3 regions of the Streptomyces sp. NPDC001980 genome follow, and region 1 is predicted to be linked to each of the others. Evidence: riboswitches for the same ligand, from Rfam matches in the RefSeq annotation. Region 1 holds a riboswitch; each other region holds the start of a gene.
The links. Region 1 has a riboswitch for cobalamin ahead of metE (5-methyltetrahydropteroyltriglutamate--homocysteine S-methyltransferase). Riboswitches for the same ligand answer to the same signal wherever they lie in the genome.

Region 1 (7,339 bases):
TCTTGGCCAGGGTCATCCGGACCCCGCGCAGGTCGACCCGGTCCAGCGGGACCGGCGTGCCGCCGAGGACGAACAGGCCGCAGGAGGCGTTGTCGGCGACGGTGTCGACGATCGTGATGTCCCAGTCGGCGATCCGGCTGTCCACGATCTCCAGCGCGGGCAGCGCGAAGGCGGTGGCCCGCAGCAGGTCGGCGACGGTCGGGTCGCGGTACGGCAGGTCGGCGGCCAGCACCAGGGCGACCTCGGCCTCGACCTTGGGCTGGAGCAGCCGCCCGGCCGCGACCGGCTCGCCCTCGCCGACCGCCATGTCCGCGAAGAGGGCCCCGAAGTCGGGCTGTCCGACCCCGAGCTGGCGCTGTACGGCGGGCGAGGTCAGCCCGATCTTGCGGCCCACGAGCCGGCGGCCGGCGGCCACGCCCCGCTCCACGTGCAGCCGCTGCACCGCGTACGCGGTCTCGATGTCGTCCTCGGGGAGGAGGGTGCGGACGGGGGCGCAGGGAGTGCCGGTGCGGGTGGCTTCGTCGAGGACGTCGGCCACCTTGGTGACGAGGTCAGGGCTCATGCCGACAGGTATAGGCGGGCGGCGGGAAACCCGGCAAAATATGTTCCGTGGTACGGAACAGCGATCAAGGAAACATGCTCGACAAGGCGATGGCGGTCCTGGACTGCTTCCGCCCGGACGGCGGCGCGTTCCGCCTCACGGAACTGGCCGAGCGCTCCAAGCTGCCCAAGACCACCGTGTTCCGGCTCTGCGCCGAGCTGGTCCGGCTCGGCCTGCTGGAACGGGACGCGGACACCTACCGGCTCGGCGGCGCCCTCTTCGAACTGGGCTCGCTGGTGCCGCGCCGGCACGACCTGCGGGAGGCCGCGCTGCCGTTCCTCCAGGACCTGTTCGAGGCCACCCACGAGACCGTGCACCTCGGGGTGCGCGAGGGCCACGAGGTGGTCTACGTCGAGCGCATCCACGGCCACGACGCGCTGCGGCTGCCGTCCCGGATCGGCGGCCGGCTCCCGCTGACCTGCACCGGGGTCGGCAAGGCCCTGCTGGCGTTCTCGGGCGCCGAACTGGTCGAGGAGGTGCTGGCGGCGCCGCTCCCCCGCCTCACCCCGCACTCGGTCACGGACCCCGGCCGGCTGCGCACGGCCGTCGAGCAGGCCCAGGTCGCGGGCCTCGCCTACGAGGAGGAAGAGGCCGCGGTGGGGGTCAGCTGCATCGCGGCCCCCGTCTTCGCCGGGCCGACGGCGGTCGCGGCGCTCTCGGTGGCCGTACCGTGCGGCCGCTTCCGCCCGGCACAGCTGGCCCCGGCGGTGCGGACGGCGGCCCTGGGCCTCTCCCGGGCGCTGCGCGGGGCCAGACACCCGGCGGGACCGGCGTGAACACGGCTGTGACCGGAATTTTCCCGGCAACCCCTAGATGATCTGCCAGGGGTTGGTCTCGTAGCAGTCCACGAGCAGGTCCGTGACGGCCGGGTCGACGGCCAGCGCCGTCCCGTCGATGCTCGCCACCGGCACGGCCGGCGAGATCGAGTTCGCCAGGAAGGCCGAGCAGTCCGGGGAGCCGGACGCACCGGCCACCAGGTCCGCGAGCCGGATCTCACGCCGCTCGGACGGGATGCCCTTGGCCGCCAGCCCCCGCTGCAGCAGCTGCATCGTGATGCCCGGCAGCATGGCGGCCTCGGGCCAGACGACCCGTTCCCGGTCGTAGAAACCGATGTTGGAGACCGACGCCTCGCTGATCCGGCCGTACCGGTCGGTGAACAGCGCGTCGTCGTACCCGGCGAGCACCGCCTGCCGCCGACGGTGCGTGAGCCCGAACGTCCCGGCGTGCTTGAGGTGGGGCAGGTCCCGCTCGTACTCGACCGCCCGCAGTCGCACCGGCGCGGTCTGCGCCTGTGCCGGGGCGCTCGTCGCCACAGCCAGGTCTGGCTCGACGGGCTCGCCCCGCAGCACGTCACCGAGCCTCCTGGTGAAGGCTGTCACCCGGACCGACACCGCGTCCGGGCCCCCGTCGAGGGCGTGCCGCACACAGCCCCGCACCCGCTCTGCGTCCAGCCCCCTGCCGAACAGTTCGCGCGCGCTCTCGTCCAGCCGCGTCAGGTGCAGATCCAGCCCCCGGACCGCGCCGTCCCGCACCTGCATCGAGGTGAAATGCGCGTAGTTGGCCCGCGCGAGCACCGTCAGATCCGCATTGTCCGCTTCAGCCCCGTTGATTTCCACCCGGTCGATGACGATCCCTCTCTCCCCGTTGCCCACTGCCTGGCGGCCATGTCCCGGCCACATTAGGCGCGCGCAGAGCCGGTTCGAAAGCGAACCGGATCGAAAGCGAGCCGGATCGAAAGCGAGCCAGCTCGACTGCCGCGCCGTCGACGACACCCCGGGCCGCTTTCGGGGCGGGTTAAGCTGACCGTGCAGCTGGTTCGCCCTGTCAGCCAGACGGGACGTCGCAAGAGGGAACCCGGTGGGAATCCGGGACTGCCCCGCAGCGGTGAGCGGGAACGACCGCCGTCATACGCACTGGATCCACCGGGTCCGGGAAGCGACGGCCAGTAGGTGTCCTCCGGACGGAGGGCGTGCCCGCGAGTCCGAAGACCTGCCATCTGCCCGCGCGCGAACCACTCGTGCGCGGACATCCCGGTGACCTCGTGGGCGGGTCGGCGTGCATATCGGACGGTCGGTCGCGTACTCGTTCACGGCGTACGACCGTTGCCGTCCGGTTCGTCACCCCTTCGCGCTCTCGTCCCGTCGCCGGGATCTCAGGGAATCGTCTCGCGAAGGAGATCTCCGTGACAGCCAAGTCCGCAGCCGCGGCAGCCCGGGCCACCGTGTACGGCTACCCCCGCCAGGGTCCGGCCCGGGAGCTGAAGAAGGCAATCGAGAGCTACTGGAAGGGCCGGGTCACCGCCGACGCCCTGCGGGCCTCCGCCGCCGAACTGCGCCGGTCCACCTGGCGGCAGCTCGCCGAGGCCGGCATCCACGAGGTGCCGACCGGCGACTTCTCGTACTACGACCACGTCCTCGACACCACCGTGATGGTCGGCGCGATCCCCGACCGCCACCGGGCCGCCGTCGAGACCGACGAGCTCGACGGCTACTTCGCCATGGCCCGCGGCACGCAGGACATCGCGCCGCTGGAGATGACGAAGTGGTTCGACACCAACTACCACTACCTGGTGCCGGAGTTGGGCCCCGACACCGCCTTCGCCACGAACTCCGCCAAGCAGATGGGCGAGCTGACTCAGGCGCTGGCCCTCGGCCTCGCCGCCCGGCCGGTGCTGGTCGGCCCGGTCACCTATCTGCTGCTCGCCAAGCCGGCGCCCGGCGTGCCCGCCGGCTTCGACCCGCTCACCCTCCTCGACCGGCTGCTCCCGGTGTACGCCGAGGTGCTCGCCGACCTGCGGGCGGCCGGTGCCGAGTGGGTGCAGCTCGACGAGCCGGCCCTGGTGCAGGACCGCACCCCGGCCGAACTGAACGCCGTCACCCGCGCCTACCGCGACCTCGGCGCCCTCGCCGACCGGCCGAAGCTGCTGGTCGCCTCCTACTTCGACCGGCTCGGCGAGGCCCTGCCGGTGCTGGCCAAGGCCCCGGTCGAAGGGCTCGCCCTCGACTTCACCGAGGCGGCGGCCGCCAACGTGGACGCCCTGGCCGCCGTCGGCGGACTGCCCGGCAAACGGCTGGTCGCCGGTGTCGTCAACGGCCGCAACATCTGGGTCAACGACCTGTCGAAGTCCCTGTCCACCCTCGGCACCCTCCTCGGGCTCGCCGACCGGGTCGACGTCGCCGCCTCCTGCTCCCTCCTCCACGTACCGCTGGACACCGCCGCCGAGCGGGACATCGCACCGCAGATCCTGCGCTGGCTGGCCTTCGCGAAGCAGAAGACGGCCGAGATCGTCACCCTCGCCAAGGGCCTCGCCCAGGGCCCCGACACCGTCGCCGCCGAACTCGCCGCCAACCGCGCCGACCTGGTCTCCCGGGCCGGTTCACCGATCACCCGTGACTCCGCCGTGCGGGCCCGCGCCGCGGCCGTCACCGAGGCCGACGCCCGCCGCTCCCAGCCGTACGCCGAACGCTCCGCCGCCCAACGCGCCCACCTGAGGCTGCCGTTGCTGCCCACGACGACCATCGGCTCGTTCCCGCAGACCGGCGAACTGCGCACCGCGCGTGCGGACCTGCGGGCGGGCCGGATCGACACGGCCGGTTACGAGGAGCGGGTGCGGGCCGAGATCCAGGAGGTGGTCGCCTTCCAGGAGAAGGCGGGCCTGGACGTCCTGGTGCACGGCGAGCCCGAACGCAACGACATGGTCCAGTACTTCGCCGAGCAGCTCACCGGCTACCTGGCCACCCAGCACGGCTGGGTCCAGTCCTACGGCACCCGGTACGTCCGCCCGCCGGTCCTCGTCGGCGACATCTCCCGCCCCGAACCGATGACCGTGCGCTGGACATCGTACGCCCAGTCCCTCACCGGCCGCCCGGTCAAGGGCATGCTCACCGGGCCGGTCACCATGCTGGCCTGGTCCTTCGTCCGCGACGACCAGCCCCTCGGCGACACCGCCCGCCAGGTCGCCCTCGCCCTGCGCGACGAGGTGAACGACCTGGAGGCGGCGGGCACTTCGGTGATCCAGGTCGACGAGCCCGCGCTGCGCGAGACCCTTCCGCTGCGGGCCGCCGACCGGGCCGGATACCTGGCGTGGGCGACCGAGGCGTTCCGGCTCACCACCGCCGGAGTCCGTCCGGACACCCAGATCCACACGCACATGTGCTACGCCGAGTTCGGCGACATCGTGCAGGCCATCGACGACCTCGACGCGGACGTCATCAGCCTGGAGGCGGCCCGCTCGCACATGCAGGTCGCCCGCGAACTCGCCGCGCACGGCTACCCGCGCGAGGCCGGACCCGGGGTCTACGACATCCACTCCCCGCGGGTGCCGAGCCCGGCCGAGGCCGCCGCCCTGGTGCGGACCGGCCTGGCCGCCATCCCCGCCGAACGGCTCTGGGTCAACCCCGACTGCGGGCTGAAGACCCGCGGCTGGCCGGAGGTCCGGACCTCCCTGGAGAACCTGGTCGCGGCGGCGCGATCGGTGCGTGCGGAGCTGTAGCCGACTCCTGGCGCGGGTGCCGGACGGCGTACTGTCGTGCGCGTCCGGCACCCGTCGTCGCCGGCACCCACCGTCGCCGGTACCTGCTGTCCGACCGAGGAGAACTTCCGCCCGTGACCTGCCGAGTCATCCTCATAGCCCCCGCCATCACCCCCTCGCTGCGGCGGGCCCGCTTCGACGACGGTGACTCGATCGAGAAGCCCGAGGCGGTGGCGCTGTCCCTGCCGGCCGCGGGCGAGACGGTCAGCTCCCCCAGCGTGCGCTGCCGGGAGACGGCGGCCGCACTGGGCCTCGACGCCACGGCGGAGCCCGAGCTGTCGGGCCTGGACGCGGGGCGCTGGCGGGGGCGGACGCTGGAGGAGGTCGGCACCGCCGAACCCGACGCGCTGCTCCAGTGGCTGACCGACCCGGGGGCCGCGCCGCACGGGGGTGAATCGGTACGGGAGTTGTGCGTGCGGGTCGCCGGCTGGCTGGACCGGACGGGCCTGACCATCGGCCGGACGATCGCCGTGGTGGAACCGGAGGTGGTGCGCGCCATGGTGCTGCACGTACTGGGGGCGCCCGAGGCGGCGTTCTGGCGCGTGGACGCCCCGCCGCTGTCGGCGACGGAGATCACGGGCGGGCCCGGGCGCTGGAACCTGCGGCTCGGCCAGGTCGGCGGGTAGGCGTCCGGCGGTCGGGGGTGTCCGGCGGGTGCCGGAAACGCGGTGGAGCGGTGCGCCCCGTCCTGCCTAGGGTCGCGCCATGACCACCCGCACCTTCCGCGTCACCGTCCGCGGCGTCTTCGACGGCCTCACCGCCGAGCAGCGCGCCGAACTGCTCTCCCGGGCCGCGGAGCACGACGTGCTGCGCGCGGCCTTCACGCCCGAGGGCCACCTCAGTTACGACATCACCGCCCGTCCGGCCTTCACCTTCCGCTTCCAGGACACCGGGGAGGAAGAGGAGGACATCCTGGCGGCGACCGAGCGCGCCGAGGAGGCGGCCAGGGCGTGGCTCACCGAGCGCGGCTACGGCTACAAGAACCTCAGGTCCAACGCGGAGGACCTCTCCCAGGCCCCCCTCGGCAAGCGCCGGCGCCGGACGGCCGCGCAGCGGCAGGACTGACTCCGGCTCTGACTTCGACTCCGACTTCAGCTCTGAATTCAGCTCTGGCTTCGGCCCTGACTCTCATGGATACGGCCATGTCGGCCTGAAGTCGCCGTGGTTCAGGTCACGTCGGGATGTGGGCGGATTGTGGGGAGCCTGTGCGGCGGGCGTGGCATGCTCGGGGCCACACCGAGTTACCGGCCGGTTCTACTTACCGGTAACCATGATCGGTGTCTCTTCGTCACCCCCCACCCTCAGGACTGACCTTGCGCAGACGCACAAGGCTCGGGCATGCCCTCGTGCCCGCCTTCGCCGTGACCGCCCTCCTCCTCGCCTCGGGCTGCTCCTCGCCGCAGCACGAGGCCGCCGCCGACGGCCACGCCCGGGAGGCCACCCGGGTCTCCGACGACTCCACCGCCGCCGCCCGCACGGACGGCCGGACCCTCGCCGTCGCCGCCGCACCGGCCACCGCCGCGACCGCGGCCGCGGGCTCGGCGGGTGCGGGCCGGCCGGCACACCGCACCACGCTCACCGTCAGCTCCTACGACGGTAAGACCCGACGGGCCGTCATATCCAATGCCGCGAAAGGAAATTCGGCGGGCAAGGGCAGTCCGGCCGCCCCGACCGTCTCCCCCAGCCCCACGCCATCGGCCTCCGCTTCCGCCTCGGCCTCCGCCCAGCAGGCCGCCGTCGGTGACGTCATCGCCAGTGCCCCCGCGCCCGGCGCCCCGGACGGGCTGCTCGCCAAGGTGACCAAGGTGCTCGGTGAGACCGACGCGGGCACCGAGGTGCAGACCGAGCCCGCGACCCTCGACGCCCTGCTCGGCGACGACACGGCGAAGGGCACCGTGCCCGTCGACCCGGCCGCCTTCGACGTCGACAAGCTGCTGCCCGACGTCAAGGTCTCCTGGTCCAAGGCCGGTGACGTGCACGTCGGCCCCGAGGGTGCCACCGTGCCGCTCGGCAGCCTCCGCCTGGACGTCAGCACCGAGGTGCCGACCGCCGAGGGTGCGCCGGCCTCCGCCGCGGCCTCGGTCTCCGGCTTCGTCCAGGTCGCCCCGCAGGTCGACTTCGCCTACGGCGGCGCGGGCACCGGCTCCGCGCCCGGCTCCGCCTACCTCGGCGTCTCCGGCGACTGGGACTCCGGCTGGGCGGTCAAG
Region 2 (7,339 bases), on a different contig from region 1:
TGTCACGGCGGGCGACGGGGCTGGCCAACGCACGGGGTGCAAGGGGAGGCGAGGAGACATGTTCAGGCCAGTGGTACGGCGTTAAACGGAACCTCCGGAACCGACTGGAACCGGGGTTTCCGGTCCGGGACGGAGGGCGGCCGGGGTCGGGGAGGGGAAGGGCCGGCGGGTGCGGGAAGAATCACATCGGGCACATCGGGGGTGTCCTCGGACGCCGAGGCGCGCTCGTCCGGGAGCGCACGCGCCGGAGCGCATCACATCAGGGGCGTGAGGAACCGGCGCAGTCGCTCCTCGTACTCCTCCGGGTCGGCGTTCCACATCGCGCCGTGCGGGGCGTCCGGGACGGTGTGCAGGGCCACCAGGTCGGGGCGGCGCTCGGCGAGCCGGCGGGAGTACCCCCAGGGGGCCACGGTGTCGTCCGGGCCGTGCACGATCAGGGTGGGCACGGTGAGCTGTCCCGGGTCGACGGGGTCGGCGGCGTGGTCGGCGTGCAGGCCGGCGCGGCCTTGGGCGGCGCGTACCGCGAGCGGCAGCAGGGGTTCGGGGGTGCGCCGGGCCTGGGCGAGGGCGCGCAGGGTGGCCTCCCAGCTGAGTACCGGTGAGTCCAGGATCAGCCCGGAGATCCGCTCGCGCAGTGCCGAGTGGGCGGCGGCGCGCAGCGCCATGGTGGCGCCGGTGGACCAGCCGTGCAGGACGACGCGGCGGGCGCCGTAGCGGACGGCGTAACGGATCGCCGCGTCCAGGTCGCGCCACTCGCTCTCGCCGAGGTGGTTCAGGCCGTCCGGGGGGCGCGGGGCGCCGAGGTCGCCGCGGTAGGCGAGGGCGAGGACCGGCAGGCGACGGGCGTGCAGGAACGCCATGACGTTCATGGGGTGCTCGCGGGTGGTGCCGAGGCCGTGCACCGCGATCACCCAGGTGTCCCGGTGGCCGGGCACGAACCAGGCGGGCAGCGGGCCGAGTTCGCCGGGCAGGTCGATGTCGGCGTACTCCAGGTCCAGGGCCGTGCCCGGGTTGCCGATGTGGACGTTGGCGGTGAGCCAGGCCCTGTCGCCGGTCTCGAAGGTGCCGTGGGTCACCCGCTCCAGCCGCCGTACGACGGTGTCGGCGGTGTTCGCGGCGGACTCCAGGACGGCGCCGACGACCGCGTGCGAGCCGTCCCCGGCCAGGCCGTAGGTGCCGGGGCGCAGTGAGGCGAGGTCCCGGGTGAGGGTGATGCGGCCGGCCGCGGTGCCGTGCACGGTGAGCCGGGGTTCGGTGGGCAGGGGCCGGCCGGGCGGTGCCTTCAGCGCGGCGTCACTGGCGAACCGCCCCGCGGCCACGCCGGCCGCACCGGCGGCGAGTACGGCACCGACGGCAGCGGCCGTGACTTTGACTGGGCGCACCTGTCCAGTGTCGGGGCGGAGCGGGTCGGCGGCCAGTGGAGGCGAGGGGCCGGCGGAGGCGAGGGCGGAGGGCCCGCCCCCGTTCACCTCTCCTTCTGCTTCTGCCCGTACCCCCGCAGCCGCTCGCCCACCTCCGCCACCTGCGCCGGGGAGAGCAGGCTCGGGGTCAGGCCGGGCACCGCGGACGCCGTCAGCCACAGGCGGCACATCCACTCCAGCTGGGCGGTGCGGTCGTAGGCCTGGGCCAGGGTGGTGCCGTAGGTGATCGTGCCGTGGTTCTGGAGGAGGCAGCCGGAGCGGTCGGTCAGGGCGCGGAGCATGTTCTCGGCCAACTCGTCGGTGCCGTACGTCGCATAGGGGGCAACCCGGACCGCGCCGCCGAGCGCGGCGGACATGTAGTGGATCGCCGGCAGCTCGGGGACGAGCGTGGAGACGGCCGTCGCGTGGACGGCGTGGGTGTGGACGACGGCCCGGGCGCCGGTGCTGCCGTAGATCGCGAGGTGCATCGGCAGCTCGCTGGTCGGGACCAGGGTGCCGAGGACCTGACGGCCGGCGAGGTCCACGCCCGTCACGTCGTCCGGACCGAGCCGGTCGTAGGGCACGCCCGACGGTGTGACCAGCACGGTGTCGCCGACGCGGACCGAGACGTTGCCGGAGGTGCCGACGACCAGTCCGTCGGAGACCGTGCGGCGGGCGGCGACGACGAGTTCGCGCCAGGCGTCCGCCTCCTCCGTGCGTACATCCCGCCTTCGCGACTCCGACACACCTTGTGCGCCGGCCCGTCCATCCCGTCCGTCACGCTCGTCCCGCTGCTGCTCAGCCATGGCCCGATCCTGTCAGGCAACGCCCCAACCGGCCTGCGCGGCAGGGCACTTTAGGCCGGACGTCCCGAATCCAGTAGAGCGCAAACCGCCACAAAGATTCCCATTTCCTGGCTTGGCCGAAGATCGCCGAGGATACGCCGATCTTCCAATAATCTCTGGACGATTTTTCGTACACGTTGCCATTCCGGGGGGAAACATGGCCCGTGACCGCATTCCGCCGTCCCGCCACCGCGTCCGCGCCCTCGCGGCGTCCGTGGCGGCGCTCGCCCTCGCGGGCACCGCGACCGCGTTCGCCGGGACACCGGCGTCCGCGGCGAGCCTGCCGAAGGGGCACGACGTCTCCTCGCACCAGAAGAACGTCGACTGGCCGGGCGCCAGGGCGAAGGGCGCCAGGTTCGTCTACATCAAGGCCACCGAGTCCATCACCTACCGCAACCCGTACTTCGGCCAGCAGTACAACGGCTCACGCAAGGCGGGAATCAGGCGGGGTGCGTACCACTTCGCCCTGCCGGACAAGTCGTCGGGCGCCCGGCAGGCCGCGTACTTCGTGAGCCACGGCGGCACCTGGACGGCGGACGGCTGGACGCTGCCGCCCGCGCTCGACGTCGAGTACAACCCGTACGACAAGAAGCACAAGTGCTACGGGCTGAGCAACTCCCGGATGGTCAAGTGGATCAGGTCCTTCAGTGACGAGCTGAAGCGGGAGACCGGCCGGCGGCCGGTGATCTACACGACCACGAACTGGTGGAACCTCTGCACCGGCGGCAGCAGCGCCTTCGCCGCCGACCACGCGCTGTGGATCGCCCGCCACGGCTCGGCGGACGCCGGGACGCTGCCGGCCGGATGGAAGTCGTGGACCTTCTGGCAGTACGACAACAGCGGCAGCCTGCCGGGTGACCAGAATCTCTTCAACGGGTCGGCGGACCGGTTGAAGGCGTTCACCCTGGGCCTCTAGCCAAGCGGCGACCGGGCCGCCGGACCGGAACCGGGACGGCGGCCTCGGCTCGCCCCACCCAGGGCCGCCCTGAAATCGACCCCATACACCACCAAGACCCCCTCAGTTCATCTTCCGTTCATTCAGGTTGCCTACGGTCCAACAGCCAATGACCTCGAAAGATTGCCTGGGTAAATGGAAAACTTCTCGCTGATCCTCGCGATTGTGGTGGTCACCGCACTCGCGTTTGATTTCACGAACGGTTTCCACGACACCGCCAACGCGATGGCCACGACCATCTCGACCGGTGCGCTCAAGCCCAAGATCGCGGTGACGATGTCCGCCGCGCTCAACCTGGTGGGCGCCTTCCTCTCGGTGGAGGTCGCCAACACGATCTCCAAGGGTCTCGTCGACGAGAACGGCATTCGTCCCGAGGTCATCTTCGCCGCCCTCGTCGGCGCCATCCTCTGGAACCTGGTGACCTGGCTGGTGGGCCTGCCCTCCAGTTCCTCGCACGCCCTCATGGGCGGTCTGATCGGCGCCACCGTCGCCTCCGCGGGCTTCGGCGCGGTCCACGGCGACGTGCTCGTCACCAAGGTCCTGCTCCCGGCGGTCGCCGCCCCCGTCGTCGCGGGCCTGGCGGCGGCGCTCTCCACCCGCCTCTCCTACACGCTCTCGAAGAACGCCGAGGACGAGGCCACCCGCAAGGGCTACCGCGCCGGCCAGATCGCCTCCGCCGGCCTGGTCTCGCTCGCGCACGGCACCAACGACGCGCAGAAGACGATGGGCATCATCACCCTCGCGCTGATCGCGGGCGGTGCCATCGCCCCCGGCTCGAACCCTCCCACCTGGGTCATCCTCTCGGCCGGCCTCGCCATCGCGCTCGGCACCTACATCGGCGGCTGGCGGATCATCCGCACCATGGGCACGGGCCTGACCGACCTCCGGCCGCAGCAGGGCTTCGCCGCCCAGACCAGCGCGGCCACCGCCATCCTGGCCTCCTCCCACCTCGGTTTCTCGCTCTCCACCACGCACGTCGTCTCGGGCTCCGTGATGGGCGCGGGCCTCGGCCGCAAGGGCGGCACGGTCCGCTGGTCCACCGCGACCCGCATGATGGTCGCCTGGGTGCTCACGCTCCCGGCCGCCGCGGTGGTCGGCGCGCTCGCCGAGTCCGTGACGGACCTCGGCGACTGGGGCACGGCCGTCGTCGCCGTCTTCCTCGTGGCCTCCAGCGCCGCGATCTGGAAGCTCTCCCGCCGCGAGGTCGTGGACAGCAGCAACGTCGTCGGCACCGAGGAGCCGGCCGGCGTGGTGACCACGGCGATCGCCGCCGTGACCCCACCGCCCGCGGGCCCGGTCACGGTCACGGACGACCTGACCGCCACCATCCCCGCCCCCGCCTCCGCCCCGGCCGCTCCCGCGACCGACCCGGCCGCCACCGTCTGACCCCGAGGAAGAACCGACATGAACATCGACTGGGCAGCCATCGGCTCCGTCTTCGGCGTCAGCCTCGTGGCCACCGTGGGCCTGGTGGCCCTCTTCACCCTCGGCGTCAAGGGCCTGTCCGCCCGCGAACGCGCCACCGCCCAGGGCGACTCCGCGGCCCTGGCCGTGACGGCCGCCTACCTCTGCTTCGCCGGCTGCGCGGCCGCCGTGGCCTACGGCATCCACCTGATCGTGGCGAAGGCCTGAGACAAGAAGGCCTGGCAGAAGGCCTGATACGAGAAGGCCTGACACAAAGGGCCTCGTCGGCGCCGCGAAGGCTCCTCTCCGTCCGCCCGGAGAGGAGCCTTCCGCATGCCCCACAAGCCCCGCTGGACAACCGGTGTGGGCCTTCCCACACACTCCCCTCGCAGGTCAAAGGCAAGTTGACGGGTCTTCCGGGGGCGTGGTGGACTTCCGGAGCCATGTACGGCGGCAAGGGAGGAAGCCGGTGTGAATCCGGCGCGGTCCCGCCACTGTCACCGGGGTAGCAATCCCCGGAAGCCAGGAACTCCCACCGCCGGTCTCGTCGAACCAGGGCGCGGACACCCTGAGTGAGGACATAACGCCATGCGCGGCTGCCGATCGAGGTTGAGTACCCGGCCCGTCCCCGACCCCGCGGCCGGCTGAGCCGATGGGTGCCGATCGCGTCTTCGCGTACGGCGCCGCCGCCGGCCTCCTCGGTGATCTGCTGCTCGGCGATCCGCGCCGGGGGCATCCGGTCGCCGTGTTCGGGCGGGCGGCCGGGGCCGTGGAGCGGGTGCTGTGGCGGGACCACCGCGGGTGGGGCGCACTGCACACCGCCGTGTGCGCCGGCGGCGCTGCGGCGCTGGGCGCCGTGGCCCAGCGGATCGTACGACCGTCCACCGCCGCGTCCGTGGCCCTCACCGGCGCGGCCACCTGGGCCGTGGTCGGCGGTACTTCGCTCGCGCGCGAGGCCCGCGGCATCGGGCGGGCCCTGGCGGCGGGCGACGTCGAGGCGGCCCGCGCCCGGCTGCCGCATCTGTGCGGACGGGATCCGCAGGCCCTGGACGCCGACGGGATCGCCCGGGCGGTCGTGGAGTCCGTCGCCGAGAACACGAGCGACGCGGTCGTGGGCGCGCTGGTGTGGGGAGCCGTGGGCGGCGTCCCCGGTCTTGTGGGGTTCCGGGCCGTCAACACCCTGGACGCCATGGTGGGGCACAAGTCGGCGCGGTACCGGCGGTACGGGTGGGCTTCGGCCCGGCTGGACGACGTGGCCGGGTGGCCGGGGGCCCGGCTCACCGCCGTGCTGGCCGCGGTGGCCGGGGATGACCGGCGGGGAGCCGTACGGGCCTGGCGGGCCGACGCGGCGAAGCATCCGAGTCCCAACGCGGGGCCCGTGGAGGCGTCGTTCGCCGGGGCGTTGGGGGTGCGGCTCGGGGGGACGTTGTCGTACGGGGGGCGGGTCGAGCACCGGCCGGTGCTGAACGGGGAGGGGCGCGCTGTGGAAGTCGCGGACATCGAACGGGCGGTGCGGTTGTCGCGGCGGGTGGGGTGGCTGGCGTTGGGGGTGAGCGCGGCCGGGGCGCTGCTGCGCGGATCGCTCTCGGGAAGGGCGTCATGAACAACGGCGGTCTCCTCGTGGCCGGTACCACCTCCGACGCCGGGAAGAGTGTCGTCACCGCCGGTATCTGCCGGTGGCTGGTGCGGCAGGGTGTGAAGGTCGCGCCGTTCAAGGCGCAGAACATGTCCCTCAACTCCTTTGTCACGCGCGAGGGTGCCGAGATCGGGCGGGCGCAGGCCATGCAGGCGCAGGCCTGCCGGGTGGAGCCGACCGCGCTGATGAACCCCGTGCTGCTCAAGCCCGGCGGCGAGCAGAGCAGTCAGGTCGTGCTGCTCGGCAAGCCGGTCGGTGAGCTGAGCGCGCGTGGCTATCACGGCGGACGGCAGCAGAAGCTGCTCGGGACCGTGCTCGACTGTCTCGCCGAGTTGCGGGGCACGTATGACGCGGTGATCTGTGAGGGGGCGGGCAGTCCGGCGGAGATCAACCTGCGCCGGACCGACATCGTGAACATGGGGATCGCCCGGAACGCCGGGCTGCCCGTGCTCGTGGTCGGCGACATCGACCGCGGCGGCGTCTTCGCCTCCTTCTTCGGGACCGTCGCGCTGCTCTCGCCGGAGGACCAGGCCCTCGTCGCCGGGTTCCTCGTCAACAAGTTCCGCGGAGACGTCTCCCTCCTGGAGCCGGGCCTCGACATGCTCCACGGGCTCACCGGGCGGCACACCTACGGCGTCCTCCCCTTCCGGCACGGGCTCGGCATCGACGAGGAGGACGGGATGGGGGTCCCCCCGCGCGAGCGAAGCCGAGCGTGGGGGAGGGTCTCCTTGCGCGGGACCGTCCGGGAGTCGAACACGGCCCCGCCCGTCGGCGAGGACGTGCTCCGGGTCGCCGTCTGCGCGATCCCGCTGATGTCCAACTTCACGGACGTGGACGCGCTGGCCGCCGAACCGGGCGTCGTGGTGCGGTTCGTGGACCGGCCGGAGGAGCTGGCCGACGCCGATCTCGTCATCATCCCCGGCACCCGGGGGACGGTCCGCGCCCTGGAGTGGCTGCACGAACGGGGGCTCGCGGAGGCGCTCCGGCGGCGCGCCGCCGACGGGCGGCCCGTGCTCGGCATCTGCGGTGGCTTCCAGATCCTCGGCGAGCACATCGAGGACGAGGTCGAGAGCCGTAAGGGGGCCGTCGACGGGCTCGG
Region 3 (7,339 bases), on a different contig from region 1:
GGCCGGTCGCCGCGTACGGACCCACGACCTTGCGGAACTTGGCGGCGAGCCGCAGCCCGCACTCCTCGGCCTCCCACTCGGCCTGCGCGGCGGGGGCGGCGGGCGAGCGGGTGGCGAGGGCGACGACCCGGTCCCAGGGGATGTCCTCGTCGGCGCGGGCCAGCAGCCGGCGCGCGGCGGCGGGCATGCCGGCCTGGTAGTGGACGTCCAGCGTGCCGTAGTGGATGTGGCCGATCTCGTGCCCGGCGATCACGAACTTGTGGGCACCGGCGGCCCGTTCCTCGACGACGACGATGTACTCGTCGTCCTTGGCGAGGGTGATCCCGGAGACGTCGAGCCCGGGCGGGAAGGCGACGAACCTGAGCCTGACCGGCCGGTCCAGCGTCGGGCTGAGCGTGGCGCACAGCGCGTGCAGGAAGGTCTCGGGTTTAGTCGGCGGCTCCAGCGCGCGGGCGGTGTCCCGGACGGGCTGGGCGAGGAACCGCTTGGGCGATCGTCTCGGGCTCATGCGTCGTCGTCCTCGCTGGCGGTCGTCTTTCCTGACGGCGTTCCTAACGGCGTTCCTGACGGCATTCGGCGTCCTCGAAGTCGTGAATCAGCCCGTTCGACGCTCAGTTGGCGGCGGTCTCGGAGCTGATGATCATCTCTGCCAGGTCGGCGAGCGTGGCGAGCTGCCGGGGGTTCATCTGCGGTGCGCGGGCGGCGAGCCGGACCAGGCCGCTCTCGCAGAGCCGGGACAGCGGGTCGGCCTCGGCCTGCAGGCCCTGCAGCACCGGCTGGAGCGCCTCGCACAGGGCCTCCGGTTCGTCGGCGGTGAAGAAGCCGGGCGGGAGGCCGAAGAACCGCCGCAGCCGGTCGGTGTGTTCGAGACTCGGCAGCCCGCTCTTGCGCCACTCGCTCAGCCACTGCCTGCTGGTGCCGGCGATCGCCGCGAGCTCGCCCAGCGAGTACCGCTTGCCGTCGGGGCGGCGCCGGTTCTCGCGGATGAAGTCCAGCCGCTGCCGGACCCGTTCGGCAAGCTCCGCCTCGGGTGCGGCCCCGCCCGCGAGGAGTTCGGCGACCACCCCGACCGGGATGCCGGTGCGGTACGACAGGTCGGCCACGTCCAGCACCTCGGGCAGCCGTCCGGGCCGTCCGGTCAGCTCCCCGAGTCGTTCCAGTACGCCGGTCAACGGGGCATGGGCGTCACTCACCAAGGTCCCCCTGGACGCGCGTGGTCGGTCGGCCGCCGGCCGGAGCCGGGCAGACGCGAGGCTATCGAATCACCGGTCCCGCCCACCAGACATGACAAGGCCCACTGCGCAAGAGGGCAGCAATCGTTGACATATGACGGACCGGCAGGAAAGGATCACGTCACCAGGCCACGGTCGAACCGACCCGCCCCGGGTGCCGCCTATGGGGGAGCGGCATCCGGGGCGACCAGCCGCCCCGCCTCCTCCCCAGAAGGTGAGGCGAACCGATGCCGCAGCCCGTCCTGCTGCTCGGTGCCGGTCGCCGGTGCGCGTACGACGAGTTCGTGCTGACGCGTATCGCCTCGGCCCGCCCGGTGCTGCTGGTGGACGCCGCGCCGCCCGCCTGGGCACAGCCGTGCCTGGCCGGTCACCTCGCGGCGGACCCCGGCAAAGGCGGCGCCACGGCGTCGGCGGTGGTGCGGTTCGCGGCCCGGCACCGGGTCCGCGGCGTGCTGACCTACTCGGGCGAGTACGCGGTCGCCGCCGCGAGGATCGCCGGGCAGTTGGGGCTGCCCGGCCCCTCCCTCGCCGCGGCCGAAGCCTGTACCGACCCGCCCGCGCTGCGCGCGTTGCTGACCGGCCACACCGTCCCCACCGGCGACGCCGACGACCCCGGCGCGCCCCGCGTCTCGGCCGAGACGGTCGTCCTCGACGGCGAGATCCGCATCGCCGCCATCACCCGTACCACGCTGGGCCCGGCGCCCGCCCGGCAGCCGCTGCGGCACACCGTGCACGCCCACGACGGCCTGCTGCACAACCGTTTCCTGCGCCTGGCCGTCGACCGCACCGTGCACGCCCTCGGCATCGACCGGGGTGTCCTGCACATCGGCCTCACCCTCACCGACCGCGGCCCCCGGGTCACCGACGTCGCCCCGCATCTCCCGGGCGACCTGATCCCGCTCCTCGTCAGACGGGCCACCGGCGTCGACCTGGCCCGGGCCGCGGCCGCCCTGGCCACCGGCGAGGCGGCCGACACCACGCCCAGCCGGCAGCGGGCGGCCGCGGTCCAGTTCGCCTACCCGGCCGCCACCGGCCGCCTCGACCACCTGGACCTCTCCCCGGACGCCGCCCACGAACCCGGCGCCGACCGCATGCTCCTCACCCAGCACACCGGCAACCACGTCGCCGCCGGCCCGCACGCCACCGCCGCCGACCGGCTGGCCCTCTGGGTCGCGGTCGGCGAGACCCCGGCCGACTGCCACGACGCGCTGCGCCGGATGGCCCGCCACCTGTCGGCGGGCATCGCACCACTCGCCAACGCCGCCTAGCGGCTGCCCAGCGGCTTTGGTCAAGAGTTCGATCCCTTGCGCGTCCCGTTCGGGAAAGACGCTGGATCGCCGGGCGCGTCCCGCCCTACGGTGACGCCATGACCAATCCCCCGGAAGGGCCTGTCGCGCCCGTCGAGGCCCATGAACCCCCCTACTACGTGGCCGTCTTCACCACGGTGCGCACCCAGGACCAGAGCGGCTACAGCGAGACCAACGCACGCATGGAAGAGCTGGTGAAGGACATCCCCGGGTACCTGGGCATGGACCACGCGCAGACCCCCGGCGGGCTGGGCATCACCGTCGGGTACTTCCGCGACGCCGACGCCCTCACGCAGTGGCGGACCGACGCCGAGCACCGCGCGGCGCAGAAGCGCGGGCGGGCCGAGTGGTACGAGAGCTACACCCTGCATGTGGCGAAGGTGGAACGGAGTCACGGTTTCACGCGGGGGCAGTCCGCAGACGCGGCGCCAGAGGCCTAGAAGGCTAGAAGGCTAGAAGGCTAGAAGGCTAGAAGGCGATCGACCGTATCAACTGCCCTGCCGCACCGAGCACTTCGACTTCCCCTCGGCTCATCGTCGGATTGGCCGCCCGTCGGCGCAGGGCCTCCGTCAGCCCCTCCTCGGTGAGCTCGCCCGGATCGGCGAGCAGGGCCGCCAGCATGTCGTGGGCCAACGGGTATGCGCCGAGGGCCACTTGGGCGAGGATCACCGCGGACATGCCCCAGTCGAGTCCGGGCGGCCCGTCCTCCGCGTTGGTCCAGTCGATGACCCGGGGGCCGTCGGGGGTCAACATCACGTTGTCCGGATGCAGGTCGAGGTGGAGGACCCGGGTGCCGGGGTCGGCCGGGTCCCGCCCGGGCACCGCGTGCAGCCGCCGCAGCAGCGAGGCGAGCAGCGCACCGCCCTCCGCCGGGCCCGACTCCCCCGCCAGCAGCGCCGCCAGCATGGTCGGCCCGGACAGCCGCTCCATGACCAGTTCGGTACGGGACCCGGACGGCCGCACCCGGGGCGCCGGGTACCCGTGCTCCCGTACGTACGTCATCACCGCGCCCTCGGCGGCCGCGTCCCCCCAGCCGTCCCGGTCCCGGCGCAGCACCCACGCCTCGTCGATCTCGTACACGTCGGCCGAACGCCCCGACCCGAGCAGTCTCCCCGTCATGGCATGACCATAACGAAACGGTCTCCGCACAGCCCCCTCTCAGCTTCCCGTCGGCGGCCGGTAAGGTAGCCGGGTCGTCATCACCCGTACGGGGGGAAGCCGGTGCAATTCCGGCGCTGACCCGCAACCGTGAGCCACACACCCTGTGGCAAGCCGGACCGCCGCGCCCGGGACGTTGATCGGCTCGTGTGCGCCGGCACCCGTCGTCGCACGGCACCGTCGAGGTTTACGGAGCCGAGCCGCCGGGGTGTCCCGTGCTGCCCGGCTCCCCGCAGGGAGAGGCACCCGCCGACCATGACCGTCCTCCGCCGCACCGCCGGGGTGCTGGCCGCCACCGCCGTCATCGGTGCCGCCACTCCCGCGACGACCGCGCTGGCCACCGGTACCGCGTCCCCGTCGCCGTCCGCGTCGGCGGTGCTCCCGTCGGGGCTGTACGGCAGCTCGGACCCCAAGTTCGACGGCGTCTGGCGCCAGTCCCTCGCCCTGCTGGCCCAGCACGCGGTGGGGGTGACCCCGGCCGTGAAGGCGGTGGACTGGCTGGCCGGGCAGCAGTGCGCGAACGGCTCGTTCGCCGCGTTCCGCGCCGAGCCGACGGCAGCCTGTGACGCCAAGGTGACCGTCGACACGAACAGCACGGCCGCCGCCGTGCAGGCGCTGAAGGCGGCCGGCGGGCACGACGCCGCCGCGGGCAAGGCCGTGACCTGGCTGAAGTCGGTGCAGAACAAGGACGGCGGCTGGGGCTACACCCCGGGCTCCCCCAGCGACACCAACTCCACCGGCGTGGTCATCGGGGCGCTCGCGGCGGCCGGCGCGAGCGCGGACCGGTCGCCGTACGACCTCCTCGCCAAGTGGTCCGTCCCGTGCGCCGATGACGGCGGCGGTGCGCTCGCCTACCAGCCCGACAAGAAGGGGAAGTTGGCCGCCAACGCGGACGCCACCGCGGCCGGGGTGCTCGGAGCCCTCGGCAAGGGGTTCGCGACGGCGGCCGGGAAGGCCCCGGCGAAGGGCTCCGCCTGCGCCGACTCCGGCAAGACGCTCACGCGGGAGGACGTGGCCCGCAACGGCGCCGCGTACCTGGCGGACGCCATGTCCGCTACCGGCCACCTGGTCTCCGCACTCCCCGGCGCCAAGCCGCAGCCGGACTACGGCAACACCGCCGACTCGGTCGTCGCCCTGGCCGCGCAGGGCTGGACCGAGCAGGCGCGGAAGCCGTACGCCTGGCTGGAGGCGCACGCCGCGCAGTGGGCGGAGCAGAGCGGGCCCGCGGCCTACGCCGAGCTGATCCTCGCGGCGCACGCGATGGGCGCGGACCCGCGCGACTTCGGCGGCACGAACCTGGTGACGGCGCTGAACGCGACCGGACCGGCCCCGCGGGCCGCCGCCGCGCAGCACGCCGAGAGGCATGCCGGGGAGAAGAAGTCGGGCAACAGCGTGTGGTGGATCGTCGGCACCGGGCTCGTCGCCGGTATCGGCATCGGCTTCCTGTTCAGCGGCCGCCGGAAGCAGCAGCAGCCGTGACCGCGGTCCGCCGTGCGGCGCTGCTGCTCCTGGCCGCGCTGACGCTGTGCGCGACGGCCGCCGGGCCGGCGGCGGCCACCGGCTACCGCTACTGGTCCTTCTGGGAACGGGACGGCGCGCACTGGACGTACGCCACGCAGGGCCCCTCCACCGCGCAGCCTGCCGACGGTTCGGTCGAGGGCTTCCGCTTCGCGGTGAGCGAGGACTCGTCGGACGCGTCGCGCCCGCGCGGTACGGCGGACTTCGGGACGATCTGCGGGGGCACCCCCGCCGTCGGGGGCCGGAAGCGGGTGGGGCTGGTCGTCGACTTCGGTACGACGGCGGACGCGCCCTCGGGAGAGCGGCCGCCTGCCCGGCGGACGGCCTGCGCGGTGGTGTCCGAGGACGCGACGACGGCGGAGGCACTGGCGACGGTGGCGAAGCCGCTGCGGTACGACACGAACGCGTTGTTGTGTGCGATCGGGGGGTATCCGTCGCGGGGGTGCGGGGAGAAGGTGGCGGCGGGGGCCGGGGGTACGTCGTCGGGCAGCGGGCCGTCGCTCGGGCTGGTAGCGGGAGCGGGAGTTGTCGTGGTTCTCGCAGCGGGGGCTTTCTGGCAGGCACGGCGGCGGAAGAATGCGTGAGCGTCACAGTGCGGGCCGGTGGGGGCTGATCGCGCAGTTCCCCGCGCCCCTTACGGGGCACGTCCTGGCTGCGGGCAGTCGTGCCGCTGGGGCGATGGGGGTCCCCCCGCTCGAACGAAGCCGAGAGTGGGGGAGGGTGGGCGCAGCGGCACCCCGCAAGCGCGGGCGAGCGGCCCTACCCCCGCGCCGGCCCGCACGCGCCCGCGCCCTGCACCCCGGCGCCTGGTGGCTCTGGTCCCTCTCCCTCGCCGTCGCCGCGTCCCGGACCACCAACCCCCTTCTCCTCGCCCTGCTCATCACGGTCACCGGCTACGTCGTGGCCGCCTGCCGCAGCCGAACCGCCCCCTGGTCCCGCTCCTACGCCGCCTTCGCCAGGCTCGGCGTCGCCGTCCTCCTCATACGCCTCGCGTTCACCGTCGTCCTCGGCTCCCCCGTCCCCGGCGCGCACACCCTCGTCACCCTCCCCGAAGTCCCGCTCCCGCACTGGGCCCAGGGCATCCGCCTCGGTGGCCGGGTCACCGCCGAGGCGCTCGTCTTCGCCCTGTACGACGGCCTCAGGATCGCGACCCTCCTCATCTGCGTCGGCGCCGCGAACGCGCTCGCCAACCCGGCCCGGCTGCTCAAGTCCCTGCCCGGTGCCCTGTACGAGCTGGGCGTGGCCGTGGTCGTCGCGCTCACCTTCGCGCCGCACCTGGTGGCCGACGTGCAGCGGCTGCGGGCCGCCCGGCGGCTGCGCGGCCGGCCCGACTCCGGCATCCGCGGCCTGCTCCAGGTCGCGCTCCCGGTCCTGGAGGGCGCGTTGGAGCGTTCGGTCGCCCTCGCCGCCGCCATGGACGCGCGCGGGTACGGCCGCAGCGCCGACGTCCCGGACCGGGTCCGCCGTACGACGGCCGGGCTCACCCTCGGCGGTCTGCTCGGCGTCTGCGCGGGGCTGTATGGGCTGCTCACCACCGAGGGCGGCGGCTACGGGCTGCCGGTCCTGCTGGCCGGGGTGGCCGCCGCACTGGCGGGGCTCCGGCTCGGTGGCCGGCGTTCGCCGCGCACCCGGTACCGGCCGGACCCGTGGGACGCGCGGGCCTGGCTGGTGTCCGGGGCGGGCGCCGCCGTCGCCGCCCTGCTCACCCTGGCGTCCGTCCGCGATCCGGCGGCCCTGCAGCCCGGCGTCGTACCGCTGGTCGCCCCCACGCTTCCGCTCTGGCCCGCGGCCGCCGTGCTGCTCGGCCTGCTGCCCGCCCTGATCGTTCCCAAGGATCCCGTTCCCGAGGATCCCGTTCCCGAGGGTCCCAAGGAGGAGCCGTCGTGATCCGTTTCGAAGACGTCTCCGTCACCTACGACGGCGCCGCCCGACCCGCCGTCCAGGGCGTCGACTTCGAGGTGCCGGAGGGTGAACTCGTGCTGCTGGTGGGCCCGTCCGGCACCGGAAAGTCGACGGTTCTGAACTCCGTGAGCGGGCTCGTGCCGCACTTCACCGGCGGCACCCTGCGCGGCCGGGTGACGGTCGCCGGCCGGGACACCCGTACCCACCGGCCGCGTGAACTCG

Region 2: it holds a riboswitch for cobalamin, as region 1 does, so the genes downstream of both, ABT137_RS10525 (cobalamin biosynthesis protein) here and metE (5-methyltetrahydropteroyltriglutamate--homocysteine S-methyltransferase) in region 1, are expected to answer to the same signal.
Region 3: it holds a riboswitch for cobalamin, as region 1 does, so the genes downstream of both, ABT137_RS18290 (SCO2321 family membrane protein) here and metE (5-methyltetrahydropteroyltriglutamate--homocysteine S-methyltransferase) in region 1, are expected to answer to the same signal.

Annotation. Positions count from the first base shown of each region.
Region 1 is NZ_JBEOYD010000032.1:72,207-79,545, forward strand. Features, by position in the region: gene mhpD (2-keto-4-pentenoate hydratase) at 1-562, opposite strand, end outside; gene ABT137_RS36670 (IclR family transcriptional regulator) at 637-1,377, shown strand; gene ABT137_RS36675 (aminotransferase class IV family protein) at 1,411-2,280, opposite strand; cobalamin riboswitch at 2,397-2,612, shown strand; gene metE (5-methyltetrahydropteroyltriglutamate--homocysteine S-methyltransferase) at 2,784-5,093, shown strand; gene ABT137_RS36685 (histidine phosphatase family protein) at 5,207-5,758, shown strand; gene ABT137_RS36690 (DUF6204 family protein) at 5,838-6,197, shown strand; gene ABT137_RS36695 (hypothetical protein) at 6,446-7,339, shown strand, end outside.
Region 2 is NZ_JBEOYD010000005.1:352,139-359,477, reverse strand. Features, by position in the region: gene ABT137_RS10550 (alpha/beta hydrolase) at 255-1,382, opposite strand; gene ABT137_RS10545 (class II aldolase/adducin family protein) at 1,466-2,206, opposite strand; gene ABT137_RS10540 (lysozyme) at 2,403-3,161, shown strand; gene ABT137_RS10535 (inorganic phosphate transporter) at 3,336-4,586, shown strand; gene ABT137_RS10530 (hypothetical protein) at 4,605-4,832, shown strand; cobalamin riboswitch at 5,016-5,155, shown strand; gene ABT137_RS10525 (cobalamin biosynthesis protein) at 5,257-6,207, shown strand; gene ABT137_RS10520 (cobyric acid synthase) at 6,204-7,339, shown strand, end outside.
Region 3 is NZ_JBEOYD010000010.1:250,269-257,607, forward strand. Features, by position in the region: gene ABT137_RS18265 (M10 family metallopeptidase domain-containing protein) at 1-508, opposite strand, end outside; gene ABT137_RS18270 (helix-turn-helix domain-containing protein) at 612-1,193, opposite strand; gene ABT137_RS18275 (ATP-grasp domain-containing protein) at 1,460-2,500, shown strand; gene ABT137_RS18280 (antibiotic biosynthesis monooxygenase family protein) at 2,599-2,979, shown strand; gene ABT137_RS18285 (phosphotransferase family protein) at 3,008-3,658, opposite strand; cobalamin riboswitch at 3,696-3,838, shown strand; gene ABT137_RS18290 (SCO2321 family membrane protein) at 3,953-5,176, shown strand; gene ABT137_RS18295 (SCO2322 family protein) at 5,173-5,799, shown strand; gene ABT137_RS18300 (energy-coupling factor transporter transmembrane component T) at 5,894-7,102, shown strand; gene ABT137_RS18305 (ABC transporter ATP-binding protein) at 7,099-7,339, shown strand, end outside.